2 regions of the Streptomyces sp. AK02-01A genome follow, and region 2 is predicted to be linked to the other one. Evidence: predicted binding sites of a transcription regulator. Region 2 holds the regulator's gene; the other holds the start of a gene.

Region 1 (15,459 bases), on a different contig from region 2:
GCGCTTCTCGCCCGGCCGGGCAAGGCCGTCGTCGCCCTCGACTTCGACGGCACCCTCGCCGAGATCGTCCCCGACCCCGAGCAGGCCCGCGCCCATCCGCGCGCCGCCGCGGCCCTGGCCGCACTGGCGCCGCGGGTCGCGTCCGTCGCGGTGATCACCGGCCGGCCGGCCGGGGTCGCGGTCCGGTACGGCGGCTTCGCCGGCGTGCCGGGCCTGGAGCATCTCGTCGTCCTCGGCCACTACGGCGCGGAGCGCTGGGACGCCGTCACCGGCACCGTCCACGCGCCCGCCGCGAACCCCGGTGTGGCGGCGGCCCGCGCCGAACTTCCCGGCTTCCTCGACCGGTTCGGCGCCTGGCGCGGTACCTGGATCGAGGAGAAGGGCCAGGCGGTCGCCGTCCACACCCGCCGCGCCTCCGACCCGGAGGCCGCCTTCGACGCGCTGCGCGGCCCGCTGGGCGAGCTGGCCGCCCGGCACGGCCTGATCGTCGAACCGGGCCGCATGGTCCTGGAACTGCGCCCGCCCGGAATGGACAAGGGCGTGGCGCTGGCGGAGTACGTACGCGAGACCGGCGCCGAGACGGTCCTCTACGCGGGCGACGACCTCGGAGACCTCCCGGCGTACGCGGCCGTCGAGTCGCTGCGCGAGGAAGGCCATCCGGGCCTGCTGGTGTGCAGCGGCACGGAAGTGCCCGAGCTCGCGGAGCGGGCCGACCTCCTGCTGCCGGGACCGGCGGCGGTGGTGGACTTCCTCGCGGCCGTGGCGCGAGCGGCGGCCGACGCCTGACCGCGTGCGGCGGTCGCGGCCGGCCGCGACCGCCGCACGGTCAGGCCCGCAGCGCGTCGAGCTGGTCCAGGAACCACCGCTGCGGCGGCAGCGCGGTCGCCGCGGCGGCCAGCCGCTTGGTGCGCTCCGCCCGCTCGTGCGGCTCCATGGTGAGCGCCTCGTGGAGGGCCGACGCCGTGGCCGTGATGTCGTACGGGTTCACCACCAGCGCGTCCTCGGACAACTCCTCGTACGCGCCCGCCTCCCGCGACAGCACCAGCACACAGCCGTGCTCCGAGACGACCGGGATTTCCTTGGCGACCAGATTCATGCCGTCGCGGATCGGATTGACCAGGGCCACGTCCGCCAGCCGGTAGGCGGCCAGCGAGCGGGCGAAGTCGTCCTTCACATGGAGGACGACCGGCAGCCAGCCGTCCGTGCCGAACTCGGCGTTGATCTCGTCGGCCAGCCGCCGCACCTCGGCGGTGTAGTCGCGGTAGACCGCCAGATCCTGCCGGGAGGGATAGGCGAAGGCGACATGGACGACGCGTTCGCGCCATTCCGGGCGGTCGGCCAGCAGCAGGCGGTAGGCGAGCAGGCCGCGGACGATGTTCTTGGACAGTTCCGTGCGGTCCACCCGGACGATGGTCTTCCGGTCGGCGCCGCCGATCTGTGCCCGGAGAGACTCCATGCGTTCGTCCACGTCCGGGCGGTGCGCGCGCTCGCGCAGGAAGTCCGCGTCCGCGCCCAGGCCGTGCACGCCGATCCTGGTGTTTCCCGTCCCGCCCAGCAGCGCCGCACAGCAGGCGGTGAAGGCGTCCGCCCACCGGCGGGTCAGGAAGGCCGCGCGGTCCGCGCCGAGGATGCCGCGCAGAAGCTGGCGCGCGATGTCGTCCGGCAGCAGCCGGAAGTAGTCGACCGGCGCCCACGGCGTGTGCGAGAAGTGCCCGATCCGCAGATCGGGCCGGAGCGCGCGCAGCATCCCGGGCACCAGCGCCAGGTGGTAGTCCTGCACCAGGACCGACGCGCCTTCGCCCGCCTCGTCGGCCAGCGCCTCGGCGAAGGCGCGGTTGTAGGTCTCGTACGAGGCCCACTGGGCGCGGAACTCCGGGCCGAAGACCGGCTCCAGCGGCGTCTGGTAGAGCAGATGGTGCACGAACCACAGAGTGGAGTTGGCGACGCCGTTGTACGCGTCCGCGTAGACCTCCGGCGCGATGTCCAGCATGCGGACGCGCTGTCCGCCCGTGTCGGCCGGATCCAGCCGGCCGCCCGTGCGGCGTACGGCCTCCCGGTCGCCGTCTCCGAGCGCCGCGCACACCCAGACCGCGTCCGTCTCGGGCCCGATGGCGGACAGGCCGGACACCAGCCCGCCGCCGCCCCTCTTCGGCTCCAGCGCGCCGTCGTCGCGCAGCGTGTACGACAGAGGGCCGCGGTTGGACGCGACGAGGACCTGGGCGGCTTGCTCGGTGACCATGTGCCGAACCTAGCCCGTCCCGGAAACGCTCAAACGTACGGACGGAACTCCATGCGGGTGACTCCTGGCCGCGGCCGGTGACGGCTCAGCCCCGGCGGCGGCCACGGGCCGCGGCCAGCGCGACCACTCCGGCGCCGGCCAGCGCGACCACCATCCCGCCGAGCAGCCACCACCGCTCGGCGACAGCGCCGGTCCCGGCCGGCCGCCCGGGGCCCGCCGCGCTCGCCCAGCCGGGATACAGCAGCGCCACCGCCACGGTCAGCGCCACGGTCAGCGCCACAACGAACCGATGCCTCACGCCCATGAGGCGCAATCTAGGCAGACACCATGACGGTCGGCGGTTACGCCGCACGTCCGGCCGGGTACTCCGAGATCTCCCGCACCGGCGGCCGCTCCTCCGTGTCCACGGCGTGTGTGCGCGGTACGAAGCCGTCCGCACCTCGCTCGAACTGCGTCAGCTCCGGCCGTACCAAGTGCGCCCGGGACAGCCGTAGCTGAGCCGTACGGTAGATCGCCGCGGCCATCCGTCCGAGAGCGCGGTCGTCCTGATGCCGGTGCACGCGCACTCCCACGTCGACCTGGGCCAGCGCGTCGAGGCCCACCGTGTGCAGCGCGTCCACGAGCAGTCCCAGCTCCACGCCGTATCCGACCGGGAAGGGCAGCCGCTCCAGCAGCGAGCGCCGCGCCGCGTACTCCCCGCCCAGCGGCTGGACGAAGCCGGCCAGCCGGGGCCAGTGCAGATTCAGCAGCGGCCGCGCCACCAGCTCCGTCACCCGTCCGCCCTGGCCGCCCGCCGGGCCTCCGGCCTCCGAGCCGAGCGGCCGGTCGTACATCGCCTTGACGAACTGCACGTCCTGATCGGTCAGCAGCGGACCCACCGTGCCGGACACGAAATCCGCCGAGAAGTTCCGCAGATCGGCGTCGACGAAGCACACGATGTCGCCGCTCGTCACGAGCAGCGAGCGCCACAGCACCTCGCCCTTGCCGGGCAGCGCGGGCAGCCGTGGCAGTATCGCGTCCCGGTGCACCACCCGCGCGCCGGCCTTCGCCGCGACCTCGGCCGTCCGGTCGGCGGAACCGGAATCGATCACCACCAGTTCATCGACGAGCGGCGCCTTCTCCATCAGCTCGCGACGGATCACGGAAACGATCTCGCCGACCGTCTCCTCCTCGTCGAGCGCCGGCAGCACCACGCTCACCGTGCTGCCGCACGTGGCCTTCGCCACCAGAAGCTGGTCGACCGTACGGTCGGCGACGGACCAGGAACGCCTGGTCAGCCAGCGTTCCACCTCTTCCAGCACGGTCGGTACTCCCTGAAAGTGATCCATCTCGCGGTGCGGACGACTATCTCAACCGTCCGGTCCTTCGGTTACAGTCTTGAACAACACGAATGGCCACCGCATGTCGGGGGTCGTTACGTGGAAAAACGCGCCGGACCCCGGGTCCGGTGCCATAGCGCTCATCCAGAGGGGCAGAGGGAACGGCCCGTTGAAGCCCCGGCAACCCTCCCGCCGACCGCGAGGTCACGGTGGGGAAGGTGCCAATTCCGTCTCGCGGCGAAACGCGTCGTGAGGAAGATGAGGAAAGGGCCTCGCCTCCATGTCTGCGCAGACCGTTCACCACACCGACGTCCTTCCCGGATCCGTCGATCTCGGCCCCGCCGCCGCCCTCTCGTGCCGCGAATGCGGAGAGCGTTTTGACCTCGGTCCCATTTTCGCCTGTGCGAGCTGTTTCGGGCCGCTCGAAGTGGCATACGACCTGCCGAGCGGCACCCCGGAAGAGCTGAAGAAGCGCATCGCGGACGGCCCGGACAACATCTGGCGCTACGCTCCGCTGCTGCCCGTCCCGGCCGACGTGGCCACCAAGCCGAACATCAACCCGGGCTTCACCAAGCTGGTCAAGGCCGACAATCTCGCCCGTGAGCTGGGCGTCACCGGCGGTCTGTACGTCAAGGACGACTCCGGCAATCCGACGCACTCCTTCAAGGACCGGGTCGTCGCCATCGCCGTCGAGGCCGCCCGCGCCTTCGGCTTCACCACGCTCTCCTGCTCCTCCACCGGCAATCTCGCGGGCGCGGTCGGCGCCGCCGCCGCGCGGGCCGGATTCCGCTCCTGTGTGTTCATCCCGCACGACCTGGAGCAGGGCAAGGTCGTCATGGCCGCCGTCTACGGCGGTGAACTGGTCGGCATCGAGGGCAACTACGACGATGTCAACCGCTTCTGTTCCGAGCTGATCGGCGACCCGCTGGGCGAGGGCTGGGGCTTCGTCAACGTCAACCTCCGCCCGTACTACGGCGAGGGCTCCAAGACGCTCGCGTACGAGATCTGTGAGCAGCTCGGCTGGCGGCTGCCCGACCAGATCGTCATCCCGATCGCTTCCGGATCCCAGCTCACGAAGATCGACAAGGGTCTTCAGGAGCTGATCAAACTGGGCCTGGTCGAGGACCGGCCGTACAAGATCTTCGGTGCCCAGGCCGAGGGCTGCTCGCCGGTCTCCACCGCCTTCAAGGCGGGCCATGACGTCGTACGGCCGCAGAAGCCGAACACCATCGCGAAGTCCCTGGCGATCGGGAACCCGGCCGACGGCCCGTACGTCCTGGACATCGCCCGCCGCACCGGAGGCGCCGTCGAGGACGTCGACGACGAGCAGATCGTCGACGCGATCAAGCTGCTGGCGCGCACCGAAGGGATCTTCGCGGAGACGGCCGGCGGTGTGACCGTGGGCGTGACCAGGAAGCTGATCGAGGCCGGTGTCCTCGACCCGGCCCTGACCACCGTGGTCCTCAACACCGGTGACGGCCTGAAGACACTGGACGCCGTGGCGCCGACGACCGGCCCGACGGCGACGATCCGCCCGAGCCTCGACGCGTTCCGCGACGCCGGCCTGGCCCGCTGAGCACCGCCCACCACTGAAGGAAGGCACCCCACCATGAGCGTCAAGGTCCGCATCCCCACCATTCTCCGCACCTACACCGGTGGTCAGGCCGAGGTCCTGGCGGAGGGCGCGACCCTCTCCGAGGTCATCCAGTCCCTGGAGAGCGGCCATCCCGGCATCGCCGCCCGCGTCCTGGACGACCAGGGCAAGCTGCGCCGCTTTGTGAACGTGTACGTGAACGACGACGACGTCCGCTTCGAGCAGGGCCTGGAGACCGCCACCCCGGAGGGCGCGGGCGTCTCGATCATCCCCGCCGTCGCCGGAGGCTGATTCCACCGGCTCATGCCCGCAGTGCCTCAGTGGCCCTCTCCGCGAGAAGCGGAGGGGGCCATTCTGAATGGTTGAGCGCGATACAGTGTGGGAAGGCCCCTCGTCCGCCTGTGTCCGGCGCATATGAGAACGCGACAACATGGGGTCAAAGTCCAGGTGACATTTGCGCTATACGTGCGCTTTGCCCGGCCCGACTTGCCCTGGAACGCAGCGAATTCATCGCTATGCCTGTTCGGCCATGCCCAGAATTCTCGTCCGATTGACCTGTTGCAGAGGGCAGTTGGGCAGATACATTCAGCCGCGGTCGACGCGTTCCGACGCGAAGTGTGGCCCCCGGTAAGGGCCAGTAATAGGGGAGTTAGGCATGGCTCAGGGCACCGTCAAGTGGTTCAACGCGGAGAAGGGGTACGGCTTCATCGCGGTCGACGGTGGTGCGGATGTTTTCGTCCACTACAGCGCGATCCAGATGGACGGGTACCGCACCCTTGAAGAAGGTCAGCGAGTGGAGTTCGAGATCTCGCAGGGCCAGAAGGGTCCGCAGGCGGACATGGTCAAGCTCGCCGTCTGATTCCGGCGCGATCGGCCACCGACGCACTCACGCCGAAGGGTCCGTGTCCCAGAGATGGGATGCGGGCCCCTCGTGCGTTCCCGGGCGTTCGTCCGGTGTTCCGCGTCCCGTGTCCCGGGTCCCGAGTCGTCCGTCCGAGGGGTCGTGTCGGCAGGACAAGCTTGCACTCGCAGGGGTCGAGTGCTAATCATTGGCATTAGCACTCTGCAAGTGAGAGTGACAGCTTGAGGACCGGGTCGGTGAGGCCCGAAGAGCCTGCGGGGCAAGGAACCGCACGGCTCTCAGGTCGTCCGTCGCGGGCGCCGGTACGGTCCGATCCACCCGCCCCCTGGGCCTGGCGGCCTGGGGAGACCCCCTGTCCGGGAGGACCACTTCACATGGCCAAGATCATCGCGTTCGACGAGGAGGCACGGCGCGGTCTCGAGCGCGGGATGAACCAGCTCGCCGACGCCGTCAAGGTCACCCTTGGCCCCAAGGGTCGCAACGTCGTCCTTGAGAAGAAGTGGGGCGCCCCCACGATCACCAACGATGGTGTTTCCATCGCCAAGGAGATCGAGCTTGAGGACCCGTACGAGAAGATCGGCGCCGAGCTGGTCAAGGAAGTCGCCAAGAAGACGGACGACGTCGCCGGCGACGGTACGACCACCGCGACCGTGCTCGCCCAGGCGCTCGTCCGCGAGGGCCTGCGCAACGTGGCCGCCGGCGCCAACCCGATGGCCCTCAAGCGTGGCATCGAGAAGGCCGTAGAGGCCGTCTCCGGCGCCCTGCTGGAGCAGGCCAAGGACGTGGAGACCAAGGAGCAGATCGCTTCGACCGCCTCCATCTCCGCCGCCGACACCCAGATCGGCGAGCTGATCGCCGAGGCCATGGACAAGGTCGGCAAGGAAGGCGTCATCACCGTCGAGGAGTCCCAGACCTTCGGCCTGGAGCTTGAGCTCACCGAGGGTATGCGCTTCGACAAGGGCTACATCTCGGCGTACTTCGCCACCGACATGGAGCGTATGGAGTCGTCCCTGGACGACCCGTACATCCTGATCGTCAACTCCAAGATCAGCAACGTGAAGGACCTCCTTCCGCTGCTGGAGAAGGTCATGCAGTCGGGCAAGCCCCTGCTGATCATCGCGGAGGACGTCGAGGGCGAGGCGCTGTCGACCCTGGTCGTCAACAAGATCCGTGGCACCTTCAAGTCCGTCGCCGTCAAGGCTCCGGGCTTCGGTGACCGCCGCAAGGCCATGCTCAACGACATCGCCATTCTCACCGGCGGCACGGTCATCTCCGAGGAGGTCGGTCTCAAGCTGGAGAACGCCGGCCTGGACCTGCTGGGCCGTGCCCGCAAGGTCGTCATCACCAAGGACGAGACGACCATCGTCGACGGTGCCGGTGACAGCGAGCAGGTCGCCGGGCGGGTCAACCAGATCCGCGCCGAGATCGAGAACAGCGACTCGGACTACGACCGTGAGAAGCTCCAGGAGCGCCTCGCGAAGCTGGCCGGCGGCGTGGCCGTCATCAAGGCCGGTGCCGCGACCGAGGTCGAGCTCAAGGAGCGCAAGCACCGCATCGAGGACGCGGTGCGCAACGCCAAGGCTGCCGTCGAGGAGGGCATCGTCGCCGGTGGTGGTGTGGCCCTGCTGCAGGCTTCCTCGGTCTTCGAGAAGCTGGAGCTCGAAGGCGACGAGGCCACCGGTGCCGCGATCGTCAAGCTCGCGCTGGAGGCCCCGCTCAAGCAGATCGCCGTCAACGGTGGTCTTGAGGGTGGCGTCGTTGTCGAGAAGGTCCGCAACCTGACGGTCGGTCACGGCCTGAACGCCGCGACCGGCGAGTACGTCGACATGATCGCCGAGGGCATCATCGACCCCGCGAAGGTGACGCGTTCCGCTCTGCAGAACGCGGCCTCCATCGCGGCGCTGTTCCTCACCACCGAGGCCGTCATCGCCGACAAGCCCGAGAAGGCCGGCGCGGCCGCTCCGGGCGGCGGCATGCCGGGCGGTGACATGGACTTCTGATCTGCCTCCGGCTGATCAACCGTCCTGACCGAGGGCGGCATCCCTGCGAAGGGGTGCCGCCCTCGGGCGTTTCTCGCTGAGTGGGACGCGACGGGGTGCGCAGCACGTCGCCGTGGAGTACGGGCCCGCCCCGTACGAGGGGTCGGAGAGGGACGCCCCGCCCGTGCGCCACGGGGGTGGCACTCGGACGGGGCGGGCGGAACCTTGCACAGTGCGTACCGTGGTTTGGTCCCTCATCCGTTGCTGAACTCGCCCAGCGGCCCCGCAACGGGTCTTGCGACCCGCTCGCGGCGCCCATGCCCCGGGAGGGGATGGTGCGGTCCGAAACGGGCGTCTGTGGCGCTGGTGAAAGCTAGGCTCCGGTCATGCCCGAGCCCTTCGTGAACGGCGACGTCCACCACCGCGCGTGCGGCATCTGTCCGTCGCGGTTCCATGCGGTTGGTGAGTTCGACGTGTTCGAGCGTCCGACCCCGGCATGCCCGTTCAACAAGGCTGACGGACACCGGTACTTGAGCGACGGGACACCGGTGTGTGTCCACCCCGAAAAGGTCGGGCTGCCCGCGAAGCGCTACAAGAGTGAAGGCGCTCCGCTGACGGTCGAGCTGCGACTACCGCCCGACCCTTCCGCGGTGGTGCCGTACTTGCATGACGTGCTGTACGGCGCGGCTCCGGTCCTCCTGGATGACCTGATCTCTCAGGCACAGCGGCAGATCCGGCAGCGCTTCCCGGAACTGGACCCGCTCACGGTGATGCGGCAGGCACTCAGCTAGCCGCTACGCGGGGACGGACTCGAACGTGATGCTGTGCGCGAGACCCATCCGGCGGAAGCCCGCCGCCTCGTACTTCCCTCGCAGGATGGCGAGCCGGCGAGCCACCTCCGCGTGCGTGATCCAGTACCGGGCGGGCGGCTCGCCCCACGCCGCGCGGTACGCCTGGTGCGTGTAGTCGTCCCGCGTCCAGTCGGTGTGCTCCTGGTCGGTCTGGTGGATGATCTGCGCGCCGACCCGAGCCGTGATCCGGGCGAGGATCTGCGGCTGAGCGATCATCGCGTGAGTCATCTCGTCCACGGGCACAGCGACGTGGGTCCAAGATCAGCAACGTGAAGGACCTCCTTCCGCTGCTGGAGAAGGTCATGCAGTCGGGCAAGCCCCTGCTGATCATCGCGGAGGACGTCGAGGGCGAGGCGCTGTCGACCCTGGTCGTCAACAAGATCCGTGGCACCTTCAAGTCCGTCGCCGTCAAGGCTCCGGGCTTCGGTGACCGCCGCAAGGCCATGCTCAACGACATCGTCATGCTCACCGGCGGCGACGGCGTGACGCTGCTGTTCATAGCTGTTCCGGACACCAAGTCCGTGAAGAACAGGGTGCACTTGGACCTCCAGCCGCAGGACCGCACGCGGCACGAGGAGGTCGACCGCCTTCTCGTGCTCGGCGCCACGCTGGTGGCCGACCACCGGCTGCCCGACGGCAAGGGCTGGGTGACGCTCGCGGACCCCAACACCTCTGACTACCAGTTCTGAGGATACCTGCACGTCAACGAACACCGAAGCCCCGCACGGCACTTGGCCGGACGGGGCGTCTTGCGTTCGGTCACTTACAGAACGACGACTTAACGGCGGTCACGATGTCGGCGGCCTGGTCGTCGGTGAGGCTCGGCACGGTGCCCCCCTCGAACCGGCTCTTGGCGTTGCGCTGGACGGTTGCCGCATCCTTGCCCCCCGTGATGTCCAGGCAGACGTTCCGGGCCCGATCAACTGCCCTGTCTTCCTCGGGCACCAGCCCCGGTTCCACGGCGTACAGAGCGAGTATCAGGGCTCCGGTCTGTGCGGCGTTGGGCGAGGGGATGCCCGTGGGCTTGGACGGCTCCGCGCTCGGTTTCTCGTCGGGCTTCGCAGGCGCCGAAGCGGACGGCTTGGGCTCGGCCGTTGCCTTGTCCGGCTCGTCCTCGAACAGTGACAGCACTCCGCCGAACGCGAGCACCGCAACCCCCGTGATGATCCACGTTTTCCGCTTCACGCGGTCCCTCCCCTGGTCGTGCAACAAGATCGTCAATGCCTATCACGTAAGCCCCGCATCACGTACACAACTCGGGCACACAGAAGCCCCGCCCGGTACTTGGCCGGACGGGGCTCTTAGCCAGTTGCGAGGGACTACGCGCCCCCGTCGCTCCTTCCTGCGGATGCCCCGAGGGCTGTTCGTGCGGGTCCTGGTCTCCGCCCGGTTCACCGTGGCCAAAGTACGGCTGTTGGGCGGGCAGGAACATTGACGGGTCGCGCTCTTCACAGCCGCTACAGGAACCGCCCTGTGGCATGGCGCTTGCCATTGCTCTGCTCCTTGAGGTCCAGAGCTGCCCGGCGTGCTCGGTGTGCTCGCCGAGTTCGTGAGGTTCGTACTGCCCATGGTGACGGCCTACCATCAGCTACAGGCCGAAGCCGCATCACAGGCGATGTCCGTGGCCATGATCGAGCAGTTACGAAAGGGCACCCCGTGAACACCGAAATCCCGCGTTGGTTCACGTCCTCCTACAGCAACAACGGCGGCCAGTGCATCGAGGTCGCCGCCAACCTCGTCGCTTCGCGCGGCGTCGTCCCCGTACGTGACTCCAAGAACCCGACCGGTCCGGTTCTGGCCTTTCCCGCCGGTTCGTTCGCTTTCTTCGTGGCGAGCGTCAAGGCCGGAGAGTTCGGCGCCGTCTGACAAGTCGACCAACCCGCACCGGATCGCAGCGGCCCCATCGTGCGATGCATGGTGGGGCTCCGCTGTGTCTGCACCACACCGGACGACGAAGGTCCTGCCACGCCCGAGCGATTGACAAAGAGAAGAAGCCCGGGAGGGCGGGAACCGTCACACGCGGTTTCCGCCCTCATCGCGCGAGGAGTCCTCGTCGCTCTTGGTCAAGTGGGAGCAGGCACGGCACAACGGTTGAACGTTCCCGTCCGTGCCCTCACCCGAGCGCGAGCGGTCGCACGTGGCCAACGGCCACCACGTCCGCGAGGACGAGCGAACCGCACCTCGCACAGTGCGCACCACCACGAGCGGACACCAGTGCACGGAGTCGAGCGGCCCCCGAGAACACCCGGACCGGGACCGTGCGGCGAGCACGCCGAGCATGGGCCGTCGCGCGCTGTTCGTGGACCTGGCGGTGACGGTCGCAACGGCTCCGATTGGTGGCGGGCTCGGGGCAGTCGCTACAGCGCATGTCCGCCTGCTGTCAGTGCGGTGTCTTATGTTGAGCGGATGACTACACCCGATAGCACCCCCGAACCTGCCCCCGGCTACCGCCGCTTCGCTGGTCACTGCACACTCTGCGGTCTTGGTCTCCAGTGGGAGGCGTACAGCCGAAGCCGTCTGGTGGACAGCGAGGGACTGACGTATTGCGAGCCGGCACAGGGGCCGCACATCGTGAACTGAGGGCTGTCCCGTGATCCCAGGCGGGCGCGCGACGACAGCTACGGCGCCTTGCCGCGTTGTCGGAACGCCCCTATACGCCCAGGATCGGGACGCCCCTCCGCTGTGCGATCCACCGCATCTGACGCCGCGTGCGCTGATCCACCAGGGATTACGGGACAGCCCTTGGGGCCTCTCGCTCGAACCGGGAACCTCTGCCGTCCGAGCCAGTGCCGACGCGCCATCGGAGGAGGCGCGTCGTGTCTGGGGCTGTTGTCTTCGTCGGTCACCGGGAGGACGGAGTGGGCGGTGAATCGGTGGGCAGGGTGAGTTCGGCCCAGACGATCTTTCCGCCGGGCGCGATACGGGTGCCCCACCGGCGGGACAGCTCCGCGATGAGGAAGAGACCACGGCCGTTCTCGTCGGTCGAGAGGGCGTGGCGCAGACGCGGTGAATTGCTGTCGCCGTCCGAGACCTCGCACGTCAGTGACTTGTGCCGGATCAGCCGGAGCCGGATGGCGCCGGAGCTGTAACGGATGGCGTTGGTGACCAGTTCGCTGACGATGAGCTCCACGGTCGTGCTGAGCTCCTCCAGTCCCCATGTGGAGAGCTGACGGACGGCCAGGGACCTGGCTTTGCCGACGACGGCCGGCTCCGTGGACAGTTCCCAGGAGACGTACTGGTCCGTACTCAGCGAGCGGGTGCGGGCCAGCAGCAGCGCGACATCGTCCTCGGCCGGCGCCTTCGCCACCACGGTGTCGACCACGTCCGAGCAGATTTCCTCCAGCGTGCCTTCGGCCCTGGTGAGAGCGGCCCGCAGACGGTTCAGCCCGACGTCTATGTCGGCCTCGCGCGTCTCGACGAGACCGTCGGTGTAGAGCGCGATCATGCTGCCCTCCGGCAGTTCCATCTCGACGGGCTGGAAGGACAGCAGTCCGACGCCGAGGCCGATCGGTGCGCCGGAGGGCACCTTGGGGAAGGTGACGTTGCCGTCCGGGTCGACGATCGCGGGCGGCGGGTGTCCGGCGCGTGCCATGGTGCAGCGCCGGGTGACCGGGTCGTAGACGGCGTATACGCAGGTGCCGCCCATGACCGGCGCGGCGTAGCCCTTGGGCCCGGCGTCCTCGTCCGTCAGCCGGGCGACGAGGTCGTCGAGGCGGGCGAGCACCTCCTCGGGCGGCAGGTCCATGTCCGCGAGGGTGTGTACGGCGGTGCGGAGCCGGCCCATCGTCGCCGCGGCGTTGATGCCGTGTCCGACGACATCGCCGACCACCAGCGCGACCCGCGCGCCGGACAGCGGGATCACATCGAACCAGTCGCCGCCGACTCCGTCGTGCACATCGGCCGGGAGATAGCGCCAGGCCACGTCGACGGCGCTGCCGCCCGACGGGTTACGGGGAAGCAGATAGCGCTGGAGCGCCAGAGCCGTCGTCCGCTCACGTGTGTAACGGCGCGCGTTGTCCAGGCTCAGCGCGGCCCGGATGACGATTTCCTCGGCGAGCAGCCGATCGTCCCGGGAGAAGGACGCGGGCGTGTCCGTACGGATGAACACCACGATGCCCAGGATCACGCCGCGCGCCTTGAGCGGAAGGATCATCAGCGAGTGCATGCCGTTCTCGTGGATGGTCCTGGCCCGGCCCGGGTCCTGGTCGAGCCAGGTGCCGGGAGAGTAGTCCAGAACGGGCTCGAAGTGCGTTTTTCCCGAGTTCAGGACGGCGGTGAAGGGAGATGACGGCGGCACGAACACCGGATCTCCGCGACGCCACATGGACTCGGGAATCCCGGCGTGGATGGAGGTCACTCCGGCACGGCGGAACACCGGGACGCTGTTGTCCGTGGCCTCCAGACGTACCAGGGGCTCCTCGCCGAGCGGGACCGACTCGGCCAGGTCGACCGTGACATAGTCCGCGAGCAGCGGTACGGCGACATCCGCCAGTTCTTGCGCGGTGCTCATGACATCCAGAGTGGTGCCGATGCGGGTGCCCGCCTCACTGAGGACGGTGAGGCGCTGACGCGCCGCACTGGTGGTGATGTCCACGACCATCGAGCACACGCCGAGCGGGCTGCCGCCGGGTCCGTCGAGGCGGAAGAAGGAGGACGAGAACACGCGCTCGTCCTTCCCGTCCTCGGCGGCCCAGCGGTATTCGTGGTCGATCACCGGTTTGCCGTCCTTGAGGACCTGGAGCATCGAGGCTTCGACCGAGTCAGTGTCGAATCCCGGCAGTGACTCCGCCACCCGCAGGCCCAGCCGCTGGTGGCGGAGCGGGCCGACCCGGCGCTCGTCCGTGCTGTTCAGCCAGATGCAGCGGAGATCGGCGTCCCAGACGGCCATGCCGATCGGTGAGTGATCGAGGAGTGATTTCAGCACCGCTTCGTTGGTGCTCGAAGGCAGCGGCGTCTCGGACAGGTCGGCTGCCGATATGAACCAGTCCCGCCTGCCGTCCGCGGCGGCCAGCGGAGACGCCCACACGCTCATATGGATCGTGCGGCCGTCCTGGTGCCGGGCCTGCACCATCCCTGACCAGGGCTCCCGCACGCCGGCCAGCGCGGACAACGCCGACGGAGCCGGCCTGGCTCCGTCGAACATCAGCAGATCTGTGGCGGAAGTGTTCACCACTTCCGAGGCCCGGTAGCCCAGAAGCTGTTCCGCGGCCTCCGTCCACCCGATCACGGATCCTTCCGCGTCGATCACCGCGATCGCCGCTCCCGGCGGGCCGGGTGCCTCTGATATCGCGTAGGGCACCCCTCCGTCAGAGCCGGGCATGCCAGGATCCAATCACCACATAGACGTCCATTCCTCTTATAGTTCCACACTCCCTGATATCTCAGAGAGGCGCTGGTACGGCGTCCTGACGGAGGAGTGGTCGGACATGGCTGAGGGCGGCGCCCCGTCCGGGATGCCGCCCTCAGCCATGAGCCGTCGGACTCCGGACTCCGGACTCCGGACTCCGAGCGCATACGGTCAGGCCCTGGTCCGGATGGCGAGACCGTACGGTCAGGCTCTGGCCGGTGCCTGCCGCGGCGCCGCCGGAGCCGGTACGTCCGCCGTCACCGGTTCCGGCTCCGCGACCGCGACCGCGTCGGTGGTGACATTGAGCTCGCTCAGCATCGTCCTGGTGAAGCCGAAGTAGTACGTGGCGACGAAGCCCGCGACATAGCCCACCAGCAGGCCACCGCCATAGATCACGACCATCTCGCCCAGGCCCTTGTCGCCGTCGAGCAGCGGGAACAGCGCCCAGCCGGACGGTCCGATCGCCGTCGAACCGACGGCCGCGCCGAGCTGGTTGAACAGGCCCACGAAGCCGCCGCCGAACGCGCCGCCGACGCAGGCCGTGATGAACGGGCGGCCCAGCGGAAGCGAGACCCCGTAGATCAGAGGCTCGCCGACGCCCAGGAAACCGGCCGGAAGAGCCGACTTGATGGTCCGGCGGATCGAGCCGTTGCGCGGAAGGCGGAAGTAGACCGCCACCGCCGCGCCGACCTGGCCCGCGCCGGCCATGGCGAGAATGGGCAGCAGGACGGTGTAGCCCTGCTGTTCGATCAGTGTCGTGTGAATGGGAATGAGCGCCTGGTGCAGGCCCAGCATCACCAGCGGCAGGAACAGGCCGCCGAGGACAAAGCCCGCGCCGGAGCCGCCGTTCGCCAGGAGCCAGTTGGCGAAGTCGCCGATGGCCGTGGAGACCTCACCGGCCACATACATCAGGCCGAAGATGGTGACCAGACCGGAGACGAGAACGGTCAGCGTCGGAGTCACCAGGACGTCCAGCGCCTCCGGGACCCATCGGCGGCACCACTTCTCCACGTACACGGCGAGAACCGCCGCGCCGAGCGCTCCCAGCACACCGCCCTGGCCCGGAGCGAGCTTCTGGCCGAACGCGTCGATGTTCGCGACGCCGGGAAAGACGATGATCGCCGCGACCGCGCCGCCCAGGATCGGCGTACCGCCGAACTCCCGTGCCGTGTTGTAGCCGACGAAGACGGCGATCAGCGACATGAAGCCGGAGGCCAGCGCGGCGAGCGCCGGGACTATCGCCGGAAGCCAGTGGAGGTTGGTGAGCA
Region 2 (15,459 bases):
GCGCCGCCTGGCCCGCGGTGAGATGGCCGTGGTCGGTCGCCAGCCGGATGTCCTCGTCGAGGAAGGTCGACTCGATGACCAGCATGTCGCAGCCCTCGGCCAGCGCGTACACGCCGTCGCAGAGCCTGGTGTCCATGACGAACGCGAAGCGCTGGCCCCGGCGCTCCTCACTGACGTCGTCGAGAGTGACGCCGTTGAGTGTTCCCTCGCGCTGGAGCCGTCCGACGTCCGGACCCTTGATGCCGTGCGCGGCCAGCCGTGCCGGGATCATCCGGCGTCCGTCGGGCTCGGTGAGGCGGTAGCCGTACGCCTCGACGGGATGCGAGAGCAGATGTGTGTCCAGGATGTACGCGGGAGTCCTGGCGAGGATCCCGTCTCGCGTGACCGGCTCCTCGGCCAGCTCGACGGTCTCGCGGTAGGCGGTCGCGTACCGCAGCCGCTCGAAGAAGTGCCGGCCGCTCGCCGGATAGTGGGCGGTGATCCGGTGCGGCACCTGGTCGAGGTTGACGCGCTGGATCACTCCGGCCAGACCGAGCGAGTGGTCACCGTGGAAGTGCGTGACACAGATGCGGTTGATGTCGTGCGCGGCCACTCCCGCGCGCAGCATCTGCCGCTGAGTGCCCTCGCCCGGGTCGAAGAGAAAACCCTCGCCGTCCCATCGCAGCAGATAGCCGTTGTGGTTGCGGTGACGGGTGGGCACCTGGCTGGCCGTGCCGAGCACCACCAGTTCGCGTACGGACAACGCCGTTATCCGGGAGGCCAGTTGAGGCCGCGGCCGCCGAGCACATGGGCGTGCGCGTGAAAGACCGTCTGTCCGGCGCCGGCACCTGTGTTGAACACGATCCGGTAGCCGCTGGCGTCGGTCTTGTCCTGGGCGGCGACCGCGGCCGCCTCGGTCAGCACATCGGCGGCGATCGCCGGCTCGGCGACGGCGAGGGTCCCGGCGTCCGGATAGTGCACGCGCGGAATGACCAGAACATGGGTCGGAGCCTGTGGGTTTATGTCCCGGAAGGCGACGGTGGTCGCCGACTCCCGGACGACGGTGGCCGGCACGTCCCCCGCGACGATCTTGCAGAACAGGCAGTCGGCCTGTGGTTCTCCCGCCATGGTCCGGGCCTCCTCGAATCCGGCGGACATGCCGCCGGTCGCTGCTGACGATGCTGACTGAGTGACTCATTCACTGACTGACTGGCTGACCGGCCGGCTGATTCGCTGACGACGCCGCCGATCGGTACAGCGCATGCTATCGGCCGTGGCGCGGCCGGGCGATCAGGACCAGCGGCCCGTGCGGCCGAGCAGGAGAGCCGTGGCCGCCGTGCCCGCGGTGGAGGTCCGCAGGACGCTGCGGCCCAGCCGGTACGGCTTCGCGCCGGCCTCCGCGAAAGCCGCCAACTCCTCCGGGGACACGCCTCCTTCGGGTCCGACGACCAGCACGATCCGGCCCTCGGCGGGCAGCGGCGCGGTGGCCAGCGGCTCGCTGCCCTCCTCGTGCAGTACGGCCGCGAAGTCCGCGTCCGCGAGCAGCGCGGCCACCTGCCTGGACGACAGCGCGTCCATGACCTCTGGGAAGCGGAGCCTGCGGGACTGCTTGCCCGCCTCCCGGGCCGTGGACCGCCATTTGGCGAGGGACTTGGCGCCGCGCTCGCCTCTCCACTGCGTGACACAGCGCGCGGCCTGCCAGGGCGCGATGGCGTCGACACCGGTCTCGGTCATCGTCTCGACGGCCAACTCACCGCGGTCGCCCTTGGGAAGAGCCTGGACGACGGTGATCCGCGGCGACGGCTCCGCCTCCGTCCGTACATCGGTGACGTCGATGTACAGCCGGTCCTTGCCCTCGACCGCGGCGACCGTGCCGTACGCGCCGGTGCCCGCGCCGTCCGTCAGCACGATCTCCTCGCCGACGCGCAGCCGCCGTACGGAGACGGCGTGCCGGCCCTCCGGACCGTCCAGCGTGACCGAGCCCGGCCGGAGCGTGCCGCCTTCGACGACGAAGACAGGAGCGGTCACGAGTCGTTGCCCTGGATCAGCGACGACCTGGTGGCTTCGAGCTCGGCGGCGAGCAGCTCGACGAGCTGGCCGGCCGGCAGCTCACGGGCCATGCGGTGGCCCTGTCCCGCCCACAGCGCCATGCCCTGGGCGTCGCCCACCTTCGCCGCGGCCTTGCGCAGCCCGGCGGTGAGGTGATGGACCTCGGGATAGGCGGACGGAGCGTACGGACCGTGTTCGCGCATGAAGCGGTTGACGAGCCCGCGCGCGGGCCGTCCGGAGAAGGCCCGGGTCAGCTCGGTCCTGACGAACAGCGGATTGGTCATGGCCTGCTTGTGGACCACGTTGGCACCGGACTCCGGGCACACCAGGAACGCCGTCCCGAGCTGCGCCGCGTCCGCGCCCGCCGCGAGGACCGCGGCGATCTGGCCGCCGCGCATCAGGCCGCCGGCCGCGATGACCGGGAGCTGTACGGTCTCCCGCACCTGGGACACCAGCGAGAGCAGTCCTATGCCCGCGCCGTCGGTGGCCGGATCGTCGCGGTGGGTCCCTTGATGGCCGCCGGCCTCGATGCCCTGGACGGAGACGGCGTCGGCGCCCGACCACTGCGCGGTCTGCGCCTCTTCGGGAGTCGTCACCGTGACCACGGTGAAGGTCCCGGCCCGTGCGAAGGCGTCGAGGATCTCGCGGGTCGGGCAGCCGAAGGTGAACGAGACGACGGGCACGGGGTCGTCGAGCAGGATCGCCAGCTTGGCCTCGTAGCCGTCGTCCGAGCCGGCCTGAGGGTCGCCGAGCGGAGTCTCGTACCAGGTCGTCTCGCCGGCGAGCTGGTTCCGGTAGACCTCCACGGCCGCCTGGTCCGCGTACTGGCTCTGCGGCATGAAGAGATTGATGCCGAAGGGCTGGCCGGTGAGACCGCGAAGCTGTTTGACCTCTTCGTACATGCCGTCCGCGGTTTTGTATCCGGCGGCGAGGAAGCCGAGACCGCCGGCCTCGGAGACGGCCGCGGCGAGCTGTGGGCAGGAAGCGCCGCCCGCCATGGGGGCCTGCACGATCGGATACCGGCAGAGATCGGTCAGTGCGGAGGACATGGAGGCATCGTGCCATGCCCCTCGCGGCGGCCACGAATCGGCTCAGGGCCCGGCCCGCGCCACAGGAGCGGCGCGAGAACAAGCCAACCGGCGGAACACGCCGAAGGCCCGGGGTCAGTCCCCGGGCCTCCGTCGCGCCTGTGCCTACCGTCCGTTGAAGGCGTCCTTCAACCGCGAGAACAGCCCCTGCTGTCCCGGCTGGAACTGGCCGGTGGGCCGTTCCTCGCCGCGCAGCTTCGCCAGCTCCCGCAGCAGCCGCTCCTGCTCCGGGTCCAGCTTCGACGGGGTCGTCACCTCGACATGCACGATCAGGTCGCCACGGCCGCCGCCGCGCAGATGCGTGATGCCGCGTCCGTGCAGCGGGATCGACTGGCCGGACTGCGTGCCCGGCCGTACGTCGATCTCCTCGACGCCGTCCAGCGTCTCCAGCGGACACTTCGTGCCCAGCGACGCCGCCGTCATGGGAATGGTCACCGTGCAGTGCAGATCGTCGCCGCGCCGCTGGAACACCGCGTGCGGCAGCTCGTGGATCTCGACATAGAGATCACCGGCGGGACCGCCGCCGGGCCCGACCTCGCCCTCGCCGGCGAGCTGGATGCGCGTGCCGTTGTCGACACCGGCCGGGATCTTGACCGTGAGCGTACGGCGGGACCGGATGCGCCCGTCGCCCGCGCACTCCGGGCACGGCGTCGGCACCACGGTGCCGAAGCCCTGGCACTGCGGGCACGGCCGGGAGGTCATGACCTGGCCCAGGAAGGACCTGGTGACCTGCGACACCTCACCGCGGCCGCGGCACATGTCACAGGTCTGCGCCGAGGTGCCCGGGGCCGCGCCCTCGCCCGAACACGTCGTACAGACGACGGCCGTGTCGACCTGGATGTCCTTGGTCGTGCCGAAGGCCGACTCGTTGAGGTCGATCTCCAGCCGGATCATGGCGTCCTGCCCGCGCCGCGTCCGCGACCGCGGGCCGCGCTGCGACGCCGTACCGAAGAACGCGTCCATGATGTCCGAGAAGTTGCCGAAGCCACCGGCTCCGAAACCGCCCGCGCCACCGCCGCCGCTCGCCGAGAGCGGATCCCCGCCGAGGTCGTAGACCTGCTTCTTCTGCGGGTCCGACAACACCTCGTAGGCGGCGTTGATCTCCTTGAAGCGCTCCTGCGTCTTGGGATCGGGATTGACATCCGGGTGCAGCTCACGGGCGAGCCGCCGGAATGCCTTCTTGATCTCGTCCTGAGATGCGTCGCGGCGCACGCCGAGTACGGCGTAGTAGTCCGTGGCCACTTACGACTCCGCCAGGATCTGTCCGACGTAACGTGCCACTGCGCGTACCGCTCCCATCGTTCCGGGGTAGTCCATGCGGGTCGGTCCGACCACGCCGAGTTTGGCGACTGCCTCGTCGCCCGAACCGTAGCCGACCGCGACGACGGACGTGGAGTTGAGGCCCTCATGGGCGTTCTCGTGCCCGATTCGTACGGTCATGCCCGGGTGCTCCGCCTCGCCCAGCAGCTTGAGAAGCACCACATGCTCCTCCAGCGCTTCCAGCACCGGCCGGATGGACAGCGGAAAATCGTGTCCGAAGCGGGTGAGATTGGCGGTGCCGCCGATCACCAGCCGCTCCTCGGTCTCCTCGACCAGGGTTTCGAGCAGCGTCGCGAGGACCGTGGACACCGTCCCGCGGTCCTCCTGCTCGAACGACTCGGGAAGATCCTGCACAAGCTGAGGGACGTCCGCGAAGCGCCGTCCGACGATCCGGCTGTTGAGCCGGGCCCGGAGATCCGCGAGCGAGGTCTCACCGAAGGGCGCGGGACAGTCGATCATGCGCTGCTCGACCCGGCCGGTGTCCGTGATCAGCACCAGCATCAGCCGGGCCGGAGCGAGCGACAGCAACTCCACATGGCGCACCGTCGAGCGGGTCAGCGACGGATACTGGACGACGGCGACCTGCCGGGTGAGCTGCGCCAGCAGCCGTACCGTACGGCCCACGACATCGTCGAGGTCGACGGCCTTGTCGAGGAAGTTCTGGATGGCACGGCGCTCGGGCGAGGACATGGGCTTGACCCCCGCCAGCCGGTCCACGAAGAGCCGGTAACCCTTGTCGGTCGGGATGCGCCCGGCGCTGGTGTGCGGCTGGGCGATGAAACCCTCGTCCTCCAGCACCGCCATGTCGTTGCGGACGGTGGCCGGCGAGACACCGAGCTTGTGCCGCTCGGTCAGTGCCTTGGAGCCGACGGGCTCCTCCGTGCCGACATAGTCCTGGACGATGGCGCGCAGGACTTCGAGTCTGCGTTCGCTGAGCATCGCGCACACCTCCAGCTCGTCCGTCGGATGGGGCTTGGCACTCGGTCCACGGGAGTGCCAGTTCCCCCGCCTCAGTGTACGGCCGTTGGGTACACCCCTAGCAAGGGCGGCCACGCCATCTCGCGCTCACGTCGTCCGCTGCCGCTAGCGTCCTCGTATGAACGTGGCTTGGGAAGAGCGCGGCTGGGAAGGGCTGGCGGCGGCGGTCGGCAGACGCCGGCTGCCCGGCTGGGACGCGACGGTCGGCCTGGTGGCCGGTGACCACGCGGTCCTGTTGTACGACACGGGATCCACCGTGCGCGAGGGCGGTGAACTCCGCGACCAGACGAGCGCGCTGCTCGGCGGCCGGCGAGTGACGCATATCGCACTGAGCCATCCGCACTTCGACCATGTGCTGGGCACCGCGGCGTTCGCCGGCGCGGAGGTGTACGGCGCCGTCGGCGCGGCCGAGCTGCTGGCGCGGCAGGGCCCGGGGCTGTACGAGGACGCCGTACGTGAAGGAGTGGCGGCGCCGGAGGCCGCGGAGGCGGTGGAGCTGCTGGTACTGCCGCGGCACGCGGTGTCCGGCGAGGTGGCGCTGGATCTGGGCGGTCGCCGGGTGCTGCTGGCGAACGTCGGCCCCGGGCACACGGCTCATGACCTCGCCATGCTCGTGCCCGGCTCGCCGGATGTGGTCTTCTGCGGCGATCTGGTGGAGGAGTCGGGCGAACCGCAGGCCGGTCCCGACGCGATCACCGCCCGCTGGCCGGCCGCCCTGGACCGGCTGCTGGCGCTGGGCGGAGCGGACGCCGTCTATGTGCCGGGCCACGGGGCCGTGGTCGACGCGGCGTTCGTACGGGCGCAGCGTGACGCCCTCGCCGTACGTTTCGGCGCGTCTCCCCGGTAAGAGCTGTCCCGTGATCCCCGGCGGACGCAAGGGGACAGCTCTTGGCCGCCGGTGCGCCTATCGTCTGTCGAATGCGCAGCTACAACCCCGATCTGACGCCGCCGTGGAAACGCTCCACGCCCGCGCCCGAGGTCCCGGCGGAACCCGATCTGGTGGTCGAGGAGGTGTCGACGGGCTTCTGCGGCGCGGTGATCCGCTGTGAGAAGACCGCCGAGGGACCGACGGTCACACTGGAGGACCGCTTCGGCAAACACCGGGTCTTCCCGCTGGTGGAGCGCGGATTCCTGCTGGAGGGCCGCGTGGTGACCCTGGTCCGGCCGTCGGCGTCCGGACCGGCGCGGCCGGCCCGGACGGCTTCCGGCTCGGTCGCCGTGCCCGGCGCCCGCGCGCGCGTGGCCAGGGCGGGACGCATCTATGTCGAGGGCCGGCACGACGCGGAGCTGGTCGAGAAGGTGTGGGGCGACGATCTGCGCGTCGAGGGCGTGGTCGTGGAGTATCTGGAAGGCGTGGACGACCTCCGCTCCGTCGTCGCGGAGTTCGGCCCGGCGCCCGGTGCCCGGCTCGGCGTGCTGGTCGACCACTTGGTGCCCGGGTCCAAGGAGTCCGGGATCGCCGCTCAGGTGACGGGTCCGGACGTGCTGGTGGTGGGCCATCCGTACATCGATGTCTGGGAGGCGGTGAAGCCGTCCGCCGTGGCGATCCCGGCCTGGCCGTCCGTACCGCGCGGTGAGGACTGGAAGACGGGCGTCTGCCGGGCGCTGGGCTGGCCGGAGAACACCGGCGCGGCCTGGCAGCACATCCTGTCCCGCGTCCACTCGTACAGGGACCTGGAGCCCGCGCTGCTGGGATCGGTGGAACGGCTGATCGACTTTGTCACGGAGCCCGTGGCGTAGGGCCTGTCCGGCGCGACCGCACCGCGTCCGCGCCGGAAGTGCCTCAGTCCACCAGGTCCCTGACCACCGCGTCCGCCAGCAGCCGGCCGCGCAGCGTCAGCACCGCGCGTCCCGCCGCGAAGGGCTCCGGCTCCAGCAGTCCGTCCGTCACGGCCCGGCCCGCCGCCGCCAGCCCCGCCGGCGCCAGCAGCGACAGTTCGCAGCCGTCCGACAGCCGCAGCTCCAGCAGGACGCGTTCCACCCGGCGGTCCTCCGCGGTGAGGATCTCCCGGCCCGCGCCCGGTGAGCGGCCCTGGGCCAGCGCCGCCGCGTACGCGCCGGGATGTTTGACGTTCCACCAGCGCACACCGCCGACATGGCTGTGGGCTCCGGGACCCGCGCCCCACCAGTCCGCGCCGCGCCAGTACAGCTCGTTGTGCAGACAGCGGGCCGCCTCCGAGGTGGCCCAGTTGGACACCTCGTACCAGGAGTAGCCCGCCCGCGCGAGCACGGAGTCCGCGATCAGATAACGGTCCGCGTGCTCGTCGTCGTCCGTCATCGGCACCTCGCCGCGCCGGATGCGGCGGGCGAGCTGGGTGCCCTCCTCCACGATCAGCGCGTATGCCGAGACATGGTCCGGCCCCGCCCCGATCGCGGCGGCGAGTGACTCCCGCCAGTCGTCGTCGCTCTCTCCCGGCGTGCCGTAGATCAGATCGAGGTTCACATGCTCGAAGCCGGCCGCGCGGGCCTCCGCGACACACGCTTCGGGCCGGCCCGGAGTGTGCGTACGGTCCAGCACCTTCAGCACATGCTGCTTCGCGCTCTGCATCCCGAAGGAGATGCGGTTGAAGCCGCCCTCCCGCAGTGCCTCCAGATACGCCGGATCCACCGATTCCGGATTGGCCTCCGTGGTGATCTCCGCGTCGTCCGCGAGCCCGAACTCCGCACGGATCGTGCCCAGCATCCGTACCAGATCCCCGGCGGCCAGCAGCGTCGGCGTACCGCCGCCGACGAACACCGTACGGACCGGCCTCGGGTCGTCGCCCAGCACCTTCCTGGCCAGCCGGACCTCGTCGGCGAGCGTCTCGGCGTAGTTGTCGCGGGAGGCCAGCACGCCGCCGGAGCCGCGCAGCTCGGTCGCCGTGTACGTGTTGAAGTCGCAGTAACCGCAGCGGGTCGCGCAGTACGGAACGTGCAGATAGAAGCCGAGTGGCCGGTCCGTCGCGCCCTCCAGGGCGTGCCGGGGCAGCTCTCCGGTCTCGGGCATGGGGTCACCGTCGGGCAGTGCGGAAGGCATGCCCCCATTGTCCCGTACGCGGCAGGTGAGCCGTCCGCGTCACTCGGCCTGGAACACCAGCAGCGCCACATCGTCCTCCGGCGGTGTCTCGGCGAACTCGTGCACGGCCCGCCGTATCCGCTCCGCGACACCCTGCGCCGTCAGTCCCACACATCCCGCCAGGGCTCGTGCGAGCCCGTCGCCGTCGTCCAGCATCCGGGCGCCGGAGCGCCGCTCGGTGACTCCGTCGGTGACACAGAGCAGCGTGTCGCCGGGCTCCAGGTCGAAGGTGCTGCTCTCGTACGCCACCTTCTCGACGACTCCGAGCAGGAGCTGCGGGTCCGCGGCGGTCCGTACGGTCCCGTCGGGCCGCAGCAGCAGCGGCAGCGGATGACCGGCGCTCGCGAGGGTGCACCGTATCCGGCCTTCGGTGCCGGGCAGCGGCATCAGCTCGCCGTACAGCAGCGACAGGAAGCGGGACTGGCCGCCCTCGGACGGCGCGGTCGCGACGCCCGGCAGTGCCTGGCCGACGGCCGGCGCGACCAGCGGCGACGCCGATTCGGCCGCCTCCGTCGCGTCGTCGAGAAGCAGCCGGTTGAGACGGTCGAGTACGGCGCCGACGCGGTAGCCCTCGCGGGCGAGCAGCCGCAGCCAGGGACGGGCGAGGCCGGTGACGACGGCGGCTTCGGGACCGCTGCCCTGGACATCGCCGAGCATGAAGCACCAGCGGTCGCCGGGCGGGCACGGAAAGACGTCGTAGAAGTCGCCGCCCGCGAGACCGTGATCGCTCGGCTCGTACACCAGGGAGCTGGCGACACGCGGTATCCGGGCGACCTGGCTGGGCAGCAGTCCGCGCTGGAGGACCCGGCTGATGGTGGCCTGGCGGGCGTAGCGGCGGGCGGCGCCCACGGCCAGCGCCACCCGGCGGGCGAAGTCCTCGATGAGTGCGGTCACTTCGTCGGGCACACCGGTCTGTCCCGGCCGGCCCAGCATCAGCGTGCCGAGGCTGCGTCCGTTGGCGAGCAGCCGGCAGGCGAGAGCCACTCCGCCGGCACCGCCGCCCGGAGCCGGGTCACCCGGGTCGCGGACGCCGGGCCAGGGCACGCGGACCGGCCCGCCGCGCGGCGGGTCCGGCAGCCGCGGCGGCTCCTGCTCCAGGACCGCGCGCAGCGACTCGATCCGCGACTCGTCGGCGTGCCAGACACGCGCGAGCCGAGGTGCGGCGCCGGTCTGCGCGTTCTCGCCGTCCAGCCAGACCGCGCACCACTCGGCGAGCCGTGGCACCAGGAGCTGGCCCGCGAGTGCGGCGACCAGGTCCTCGTCGAGCTGCCCGGAGAGCAGTTCGGACGCCTCGGCGAGGAAGGACAGCGCGCCCCGGCCGGCCCATTCCGGATCGTCGCGCACGGTGCGCCGGGTGGCGGGAGCGAGTATCTCGGCGGCGCGCAGTCCTCGGCGCAGCGCCGGCTCCGCGCCCTGGCCCGCGCCCGCGTCCCGTCCTTCGAGCGGCAGCCGCGCCCAGACGGTCTTGAGCCCGGAGCGATAGGTGATGCCCCAGCGTTCGGCGAGCGCGGCGACGAGTTCGAGACCGCGGCCGTACTCGGGAGTGCCGGACGGCGCCTGTCCCCGCGCGTCGCTCTGGATGGCCCGCCCCGGATGGTGGTCGGACACCTCCAGGACGAGCGCGGCCGGCTCGTGGTCCTCCTCCGCCGGGCCTTCCTCCGGGTCCTCCAGGCGGCAGAGCAGCTCGACGGTGGTACCGGCGTGTACGACCGCGTTGGTGACGAGTTCGCTGACGATCACCACCGCGTCCTCCGCGAGCAGATCGGTGCTGTGCCTGCCCGGTGGACAGCCACCGTCGCCACGGCAGAAGGTGCAGGTGGCGAGGAGCCCGAGACTGGTCCAGTCCGCCAGCGCCGCGCGCGCGAAGCGGCGCGCGGCGGACGGGGCGAGCGGATTGCCGGGCAGGCTGGTACGTGACGTGGACCGCGTTTCCCTCCGTAACGGCACCTGCGATGCCGGACGGTGACGGGATTCACGCGGGATCGGAATGGGCCCCACTGCGGCTCCTGATCCAGTTGTGGCGATGTGCCGCTTACGATCCCGACAGAGTGACAGACGGCGGGCGCTCGCCGGGCGTGTTTGGAAAGGAGCGCCGTCCGCCCGGAATGCGGGGCGCGCGGTGTCCGGAAGAAGTGACGTATGTCCGTCGCGGACCGAGGCCGCCGCCGAGCACGGTGACCAGCCCGCGAGACACGGGGCCAAACCGCCGGAACGGCGTGCGAAATGGCTCCGAACAGAGGATTCTTGCCCCCTGGCCGAATCAGGGGCCGGACAAGGAGAGACCGGAATGAGCGGGAAGACAGCCACCATGGATCACGCGAGCATCCTTCTCGTCGATGACATGGAGGACAATCTCGTCGCGCTCGAATCGGTCCTGGCGTCTCTCGACGAGCCGCTGGTGAGGGCGCGTTCCGGCGAGGAGGCGATGCGGGCCCTGCTGCGGCAGCCGTTCGCGGTGGTCCTGCTGGATGTCCGTATGCCCGGCATGGACGGTTTCGAGACGGCTTCCCGGATCAAACGCCTCGACCGGGCCAAGGACACACCCATCATCTTCCTGAACGGCCCCGACTCCGACAGCGGTTACGCCTTCCGCGGATACGCGACGGGCGCGGCGGACTTTCTGACCAAGCCGTTCGATCCCTGGGTCCTGCGCGCCAAGGTCAGCGTCTTCCTCGATCTGCACCGGAAGAACCGCCAGTTGGAGCGGATGCTGGCGCGGGAGCAGGAGTGTCTGGGACAGATCGCCGACCGGCTCTCCTCGATCGAGGAGGAGTTACGGCGCGGCGGCCCGAACGAACTCGCCGTACTCGGCGGCCAGTTGGCGCGGATCGAGGACGCGCTGGACGAACTGCTCCGGGGCCGGGACAAATAGGCCGAGCCGGTACGGGACGGCGCCCCGGCCGCGCGCGGTCGTCCGCGCCGCCGTCCGGCTCAGGACTCCCGGGAGCCCTGGTACATCTCCTCGATCAGATACTTGTACTCACGCTCCACGACCGGCCTCTTGAGCTTGAGGCTCGGCGTCAGCTCACCGTGCTCGATGTCCAGATCGCGCGGCAGCAGCCGGAACCTCTTGATGGTCTGCCAGCGCTGGAGGCCCGCGTTGAGGCGCTTCACATAGCCGTCGATGAGCTGCTCGGCCGCCGCGGAGGCGACCACGTCGGCGTACGGCTTGCCCGCCATGCCGTTCTCCGCCGCCCAGCCGAGGATCGTCGGCTCGTCGAGCGCGATCAGCGCCGTACAGAAATTCCGGTCCGCGCCGTGCACCAGGATGTTGGAGACGAACGGGCACACCGCCTTGAACTGTCCCTCGACCTCGGCCGGCGCGATGTACTTGCCGCCGGACGTCTTGATCAGGTCCTTCTTGCGGTCGGTGATCCGCAGATAACCGTCGACGGACAGCTCGCCGATGTCTCCGGTGTGGAACCAGCCGTCGGGCTCCAGGACTTCCGCGGTCTTCTCGGGCAGTCCGTGGTAGCCCGACATGATCCCGGGGCTGCGCAGCAGGATCTCGCCGTCGTCGGCGATGCGCACCTCGGTACCGGGCAGCGGCTTGCCGACCGTGCCCGTGCGGTACGCCTCACCGGGGTTGACGAAGCTCGCGGCGCTGGACTCCGTCAGGCCGTAGCCCTCCAGGACATGGATCCCGGCGCCGGAGAAGAAGTAGCCGATGTCGGGCGCGAGCGCGGCGGACCCGGAGACCGCGGCGCGCAGCCGGCCGCCGAAGGCCTCCCGCAGCTTGGCGAAGACCAGCACATCGGCGGCCTTGTGCCGGGCTCCGAGTGCGAACGGCACGGACGCGTTGCCCGTACGGCGGAAGTTGTCCTGCGAGACCTTGGCGTATTCGCGGGCGACCTCGGCCGCCCACTGGAAGATCTTGTACTTGGCCGGGCCGCCGGCCCGCGCCTTGGCGGCGACGCCGTTGTAGACCTTCTCGAAGATCCGCGGCACGGCGGCCATATAGGTCGGCCGGACCACCGGAAGATTCTCGATGATCTTGTCCACACGGCCGTCGACCGCGGTGACATGTCCGACCTCGATCTGTCCGGAGGTCAGCACCTTGCCGAAGACATGGGCGAGCGGCAGCCACAGGTACTGCACATCCTCGCCGGTGACCAGCCCGGTCGCGGCGATGGCCTTGGCCATGTACGACCAACTGTCGTGCGGCAGCCGTACTCCCTTGGGCCGGCCGGTGGTCCCGGAGGTGTAGATCAGAGTGGCGAGCTGGTCGGCGGTGATGGCTCCGACCCGCTCCTTGACCGCCTCGGGATTCTCCGCCAGATAGGCCGTCCCGCGCGCCTCCAGATCGGCGAGCGAGAGCACCCAGCCGTCCGGATCGCCCTCGGCGGGCCGCGCGTCGTCGGCGTCGATCACCACGACATGAGCGAGGTTCGGCAGTTCGGCCCGGCACTCACGCGCCTTGGCGAGCTGGGCGGCGTCCTCCGCGAACAGCACCCGGCTCTCGGAGTCGGCGAGGATGTACGCGGACTCCTCCGTATTGGTCGACGGATAGACCGTGGTGGTCGCGGCGCCGGCGCACATCACACCGAGGTCGGCGAGGATCCATTCGACGCGGGTGGCGCAGGCGAGCGCGACCCGCTCCTCGGGCCGTACACCCAGCTCGATCAGCCCGCCGGCCACGGCGAACACTCGCTCGGCGGCCTGTCCCCAGCTCAGTGAGCGCCACTCGTCCGGGCCCTGGCCCGAGGCCGGCGGTACGGGATAGCGGTAGGCCTCCGCGTCCGGCGTGGCCGCCACGCGCTCAATGAAGAGGGCCGCGACGGACGGCGGCCGGTTCTCGATCAAGTTCTGTGTGTCGCTCACGACATCCTCCGGGCCCGCGGCAGCGCTGCGTGACTGACTGGTTGTGTGACTGGCGAGTAACTAACTGGCGAGTAACTACCGAGCAGTGATCAGACTAGAGGCCACCCGGCCGGCGCGTAAGAGGCAGCGACGCGCCGCTTCAAAACGAATTCGCCCCATCAACCACGGACGGGCCTCCACGCCACAGCGTGGGGCCCGTCCGGTGCGGCGACCCGCTTCGTCGCCCTTTTCCGTCTGCTTCCCGCCTCTTCGTCCCGCGCTGCTTCTTGTGCGTCCCGTGCTACTTCTTTGTCTTGCCGCCGCCGGATTCGTCGCTGGAGAGCACCGCGATGAATGCCTCCTGAGGGACCTCGACGCTGCCGACCATCTTCATCCGCTTCTTGCCCTCCTTCTGCTTCTCCAGCAGCTTCCGCTTCCGGGAGATGTCACCGCCGTAGCACTTGGCGAGAACGTCCTTGCGGATGGCGCGGATCGTCTCGCGGGCGATGACCCGGGAGCCGATGGCGGCCTGGATGGGCACCTCGAAGGCCTGGCGCGGAATCAGCTCGCGCAGCTTGGCGACGAGCCGCACGCCGTACGCGTACGCCTGGTCCCGGTGCGTGATGGCGGAGAAGGCGTCGACCTTGTCGCCGTGCAGCAGGATGTCGACCTTGACGAGCTGGGCGGTCTGCTCACCCGTGGGCTCGTAGTCGAGCGAGGCGTATCCACGGGTCTTGGACTTGAGCTGGTCGAAGAAGTCGAAGACGATCTCGGCGAGCGGCAGCGTGTAGCGGATCTCGACCCGGTCCTCGGAGAGGTAGTCCATGCCGAGCAGCGTGCCGCGCCGGGTCTGGCACAGCTCCATGATCGAGCCGATGAACTCGCTCGGCGCGAGGATCGTGGCCCGTACGACCGGCTCGTACACCGCGTCGATCTTGCCTTCGGGAAATTCGCTCGGGTTGGTGACGGTGTGCTCTTTGCCGTCCTCCATGATCACGCGGTAGACCACATTGGGCGCGGTCGCGATCAGGTCGAGGCCGAACTCGCGCTCCAGCCGCTCCCGGATCACGTCCAGGTGCAGCAGGCCGAGGAAGCCGACGCGGAAACCGAAGCCGAGGGCCGCGGAGGTCTCCGGTTCGTAGACCAGGGCCGCGTCATTGAGCTGGAGCTTGTCGAGAGCGTCACGCAGCTCGGGATAGTCCGAGCCGTCCAGCGGATAGAGGCCGGAGAACACCATCGGCTTGGGATCCTTGTAGCCGCCGAGCGCCTCGGTCGCGCCCTTGGTGAGCGTGGTGATCGTGTCACCGACCTTGGACTGGCGGACGTCCTTCACACCCGTGATCAGATAGCCGACCTCGCCGACGCCCAGACCGTCCGCCGGGAGCATCTCCGGAGAGTTCGTGCCGATCTCCAGCAGCTCGTGCGTGGCGCCGGTGGACATCATCCGGATGCGCTCACGCTTGTTGAGCTGACCGTCGATGACTCGTACATACGTGACGACACCACGGTAGGAGTCATAGACGGAGTCGAAGATCATCGCGCGGGCGGGAGCGTCCTCGACGCCCACCGGCGACGGAACGTCCGCGACCACCCGGTCGAGCAGTACGTCCACACCGACGCCGGTCTTCGCCGAGACCTTGAGGACGTCCTCCGGCTGGCAGCCGATGAGGTTGGCCAGTTCCTCGGAGAACTTCTCCGGCTGGGCGGCCGGCAGGTCGATCTTGTTGAGGACCGGGACGATGGTGAGGTCGTTCTCCATCGCCAGATAGAGATTGGCGAGGGTCTGCGCCTCGATGCCCTGGGCGGCGTCGACCAGCAGGACGGTGCCCTCACAGGCCGCCAGCGAACGGGACACCTCATAGGTGAAGTCCACGTGGCCCGGCGTGTCGATCATATTGAGGATATGGGTCTTGCCCTGGCCCTCACCCGTGTTGGGCGCCCAGGGCAGCCGGACCGCCTGGGACTTGATCGTGATGCCACGCTCGCGCTCGATGTCCATCCGGTCGAGGTACTGAGCGCGCATCTGCCGCGAATCGACGACTCCGGTGAGCTGGAGCATCCGGTCGGCGAGCGTCGACTTGCCGTGGTCGATGTGCGCGATGATGCAGAAGTTGCGGAGCAGCGCCGGGTCCGTACGGCTCGGCTCGGGCACGTGGATAGGGGTCGCGGGCACGCAGGGTCCTGATTCTT

The links. The regulator HrcA, encoded in region 2, represses chaperone genes, less so after heat shock. The targets are predictions, from matches to a motif close to TTNGCACTCNGNNNNNCNGAGTGCNAA.
Region 1: groL (chaperonin GroEL) is a predicted target of HrcA. The motif match lies at 6,208-6,234, and genes of this name have one in related genera.

Annotation. Positions count from the first base shown of each region.
Region 1 is NZ_JARBAE010000030.1:49,763-65,221, forward strand. It holds gene otsB (trehalose-phosphatase) at 1-786, shown strand, start outside; gene PV679_RS24715 (trehalose-6-phosphate synthase) at 827-2,239, opposite strand; gene PV679_RS24720 (hypothetical protein) at 2,325-2,543, opposite strand; gene PV679_RS24725 (glucosyl-3-phosphoglycerate synthase) at 2,581-3,540, opposite strand; SAM riboswitch class I at 3,696-3,823, shown strand; gene thrC (threonine synthase) at 3,839-5,134, shown strand; gene PV679_RS24735 (ubiquitin-like small modifier protein 1) at 5,168-5,443, shown strand; gene PV679_RS24740 (cold-shock protein) at 5,808-6,011, shown strand; gene groL (chaperonin GroEL) at 6,389-8,014, shown strand; gene PV679_RS24750 (hypothetical protein) at 8,380-8,784, shown strand; gene PV679_RS24755 (hypothetical protein) at 8,788-9,072, opposite strand; partial or broken gene PV679_RS36240 (VOC family protein) at 9,099-9,533, shown strand; gene PV679_RS24770 (DUF732 domain-containing protein) at 9,604-10,029, opposite strand; partial or broken gene PV679_RS24775 (transcriptional regulator) at 10,397-10,504, shown strand; gene PV679_RS24780 (DUF397 domain-containing protein) at 10,501-10,710, shown strand; gene PV679_RS24785 (SpoIIE family protein phosphatase) at 11,687-14,164, opposite strand; gene PV679_RS24790 (PTS transporter subunit EIIC) at 14,396-15,459, opposite strand, start outside.
Region 2 is NZ_JARBAE010000001.1:440,889-456,347, reverse strand. It holds gene PV679_RS01920 (ribonuclease Z) at 1-742, opposite strand, end outside; gene PV679_RS01915 (histidine triad nucleotide-binding protein) at 748-1,107, opposite strand; gene PV679_RS01910 (16S rRNA (uracil(1498)-N(3))-methyltransferase) at 1,270-2,007, opposite strand; gene PV679_RS01905 (nitronate monooxygenase) at 2,004-3,077, opposite strand; gene dnaJ (molecular chaperone DnaJ) at 3,222-4,358, opposite strand; gene hrcA (heat-inducible transcriptional repressor HrcA) at 4,359-5,375, opposite strand; gene PV679_RS01890 (MBL fold metallo-hydrolase) at 5,533-6,261, shown strand; gene PV679_RS01885 (DUF3097 domain-containing protein) at 6,333-7,154, shown strand; gene hemW (radical SAM family heme chaperone HemW) at 7,198-8,430, opposite strand; gene PV679_RS01875 (ATP-binding SpoIIE family protein phosphatase) at 8,470-10,416, opposite strand; gene PV679_RS01870 (two-component system response regulator) at 10,757-11,341, shown strand; gene PV679_RS01865 (long-chain fatty acid--CoA ligase) at 11,401-13,290, opposite strand; gene lepA (translation elongation factor 4) at 13,571-15,442, opposite strand.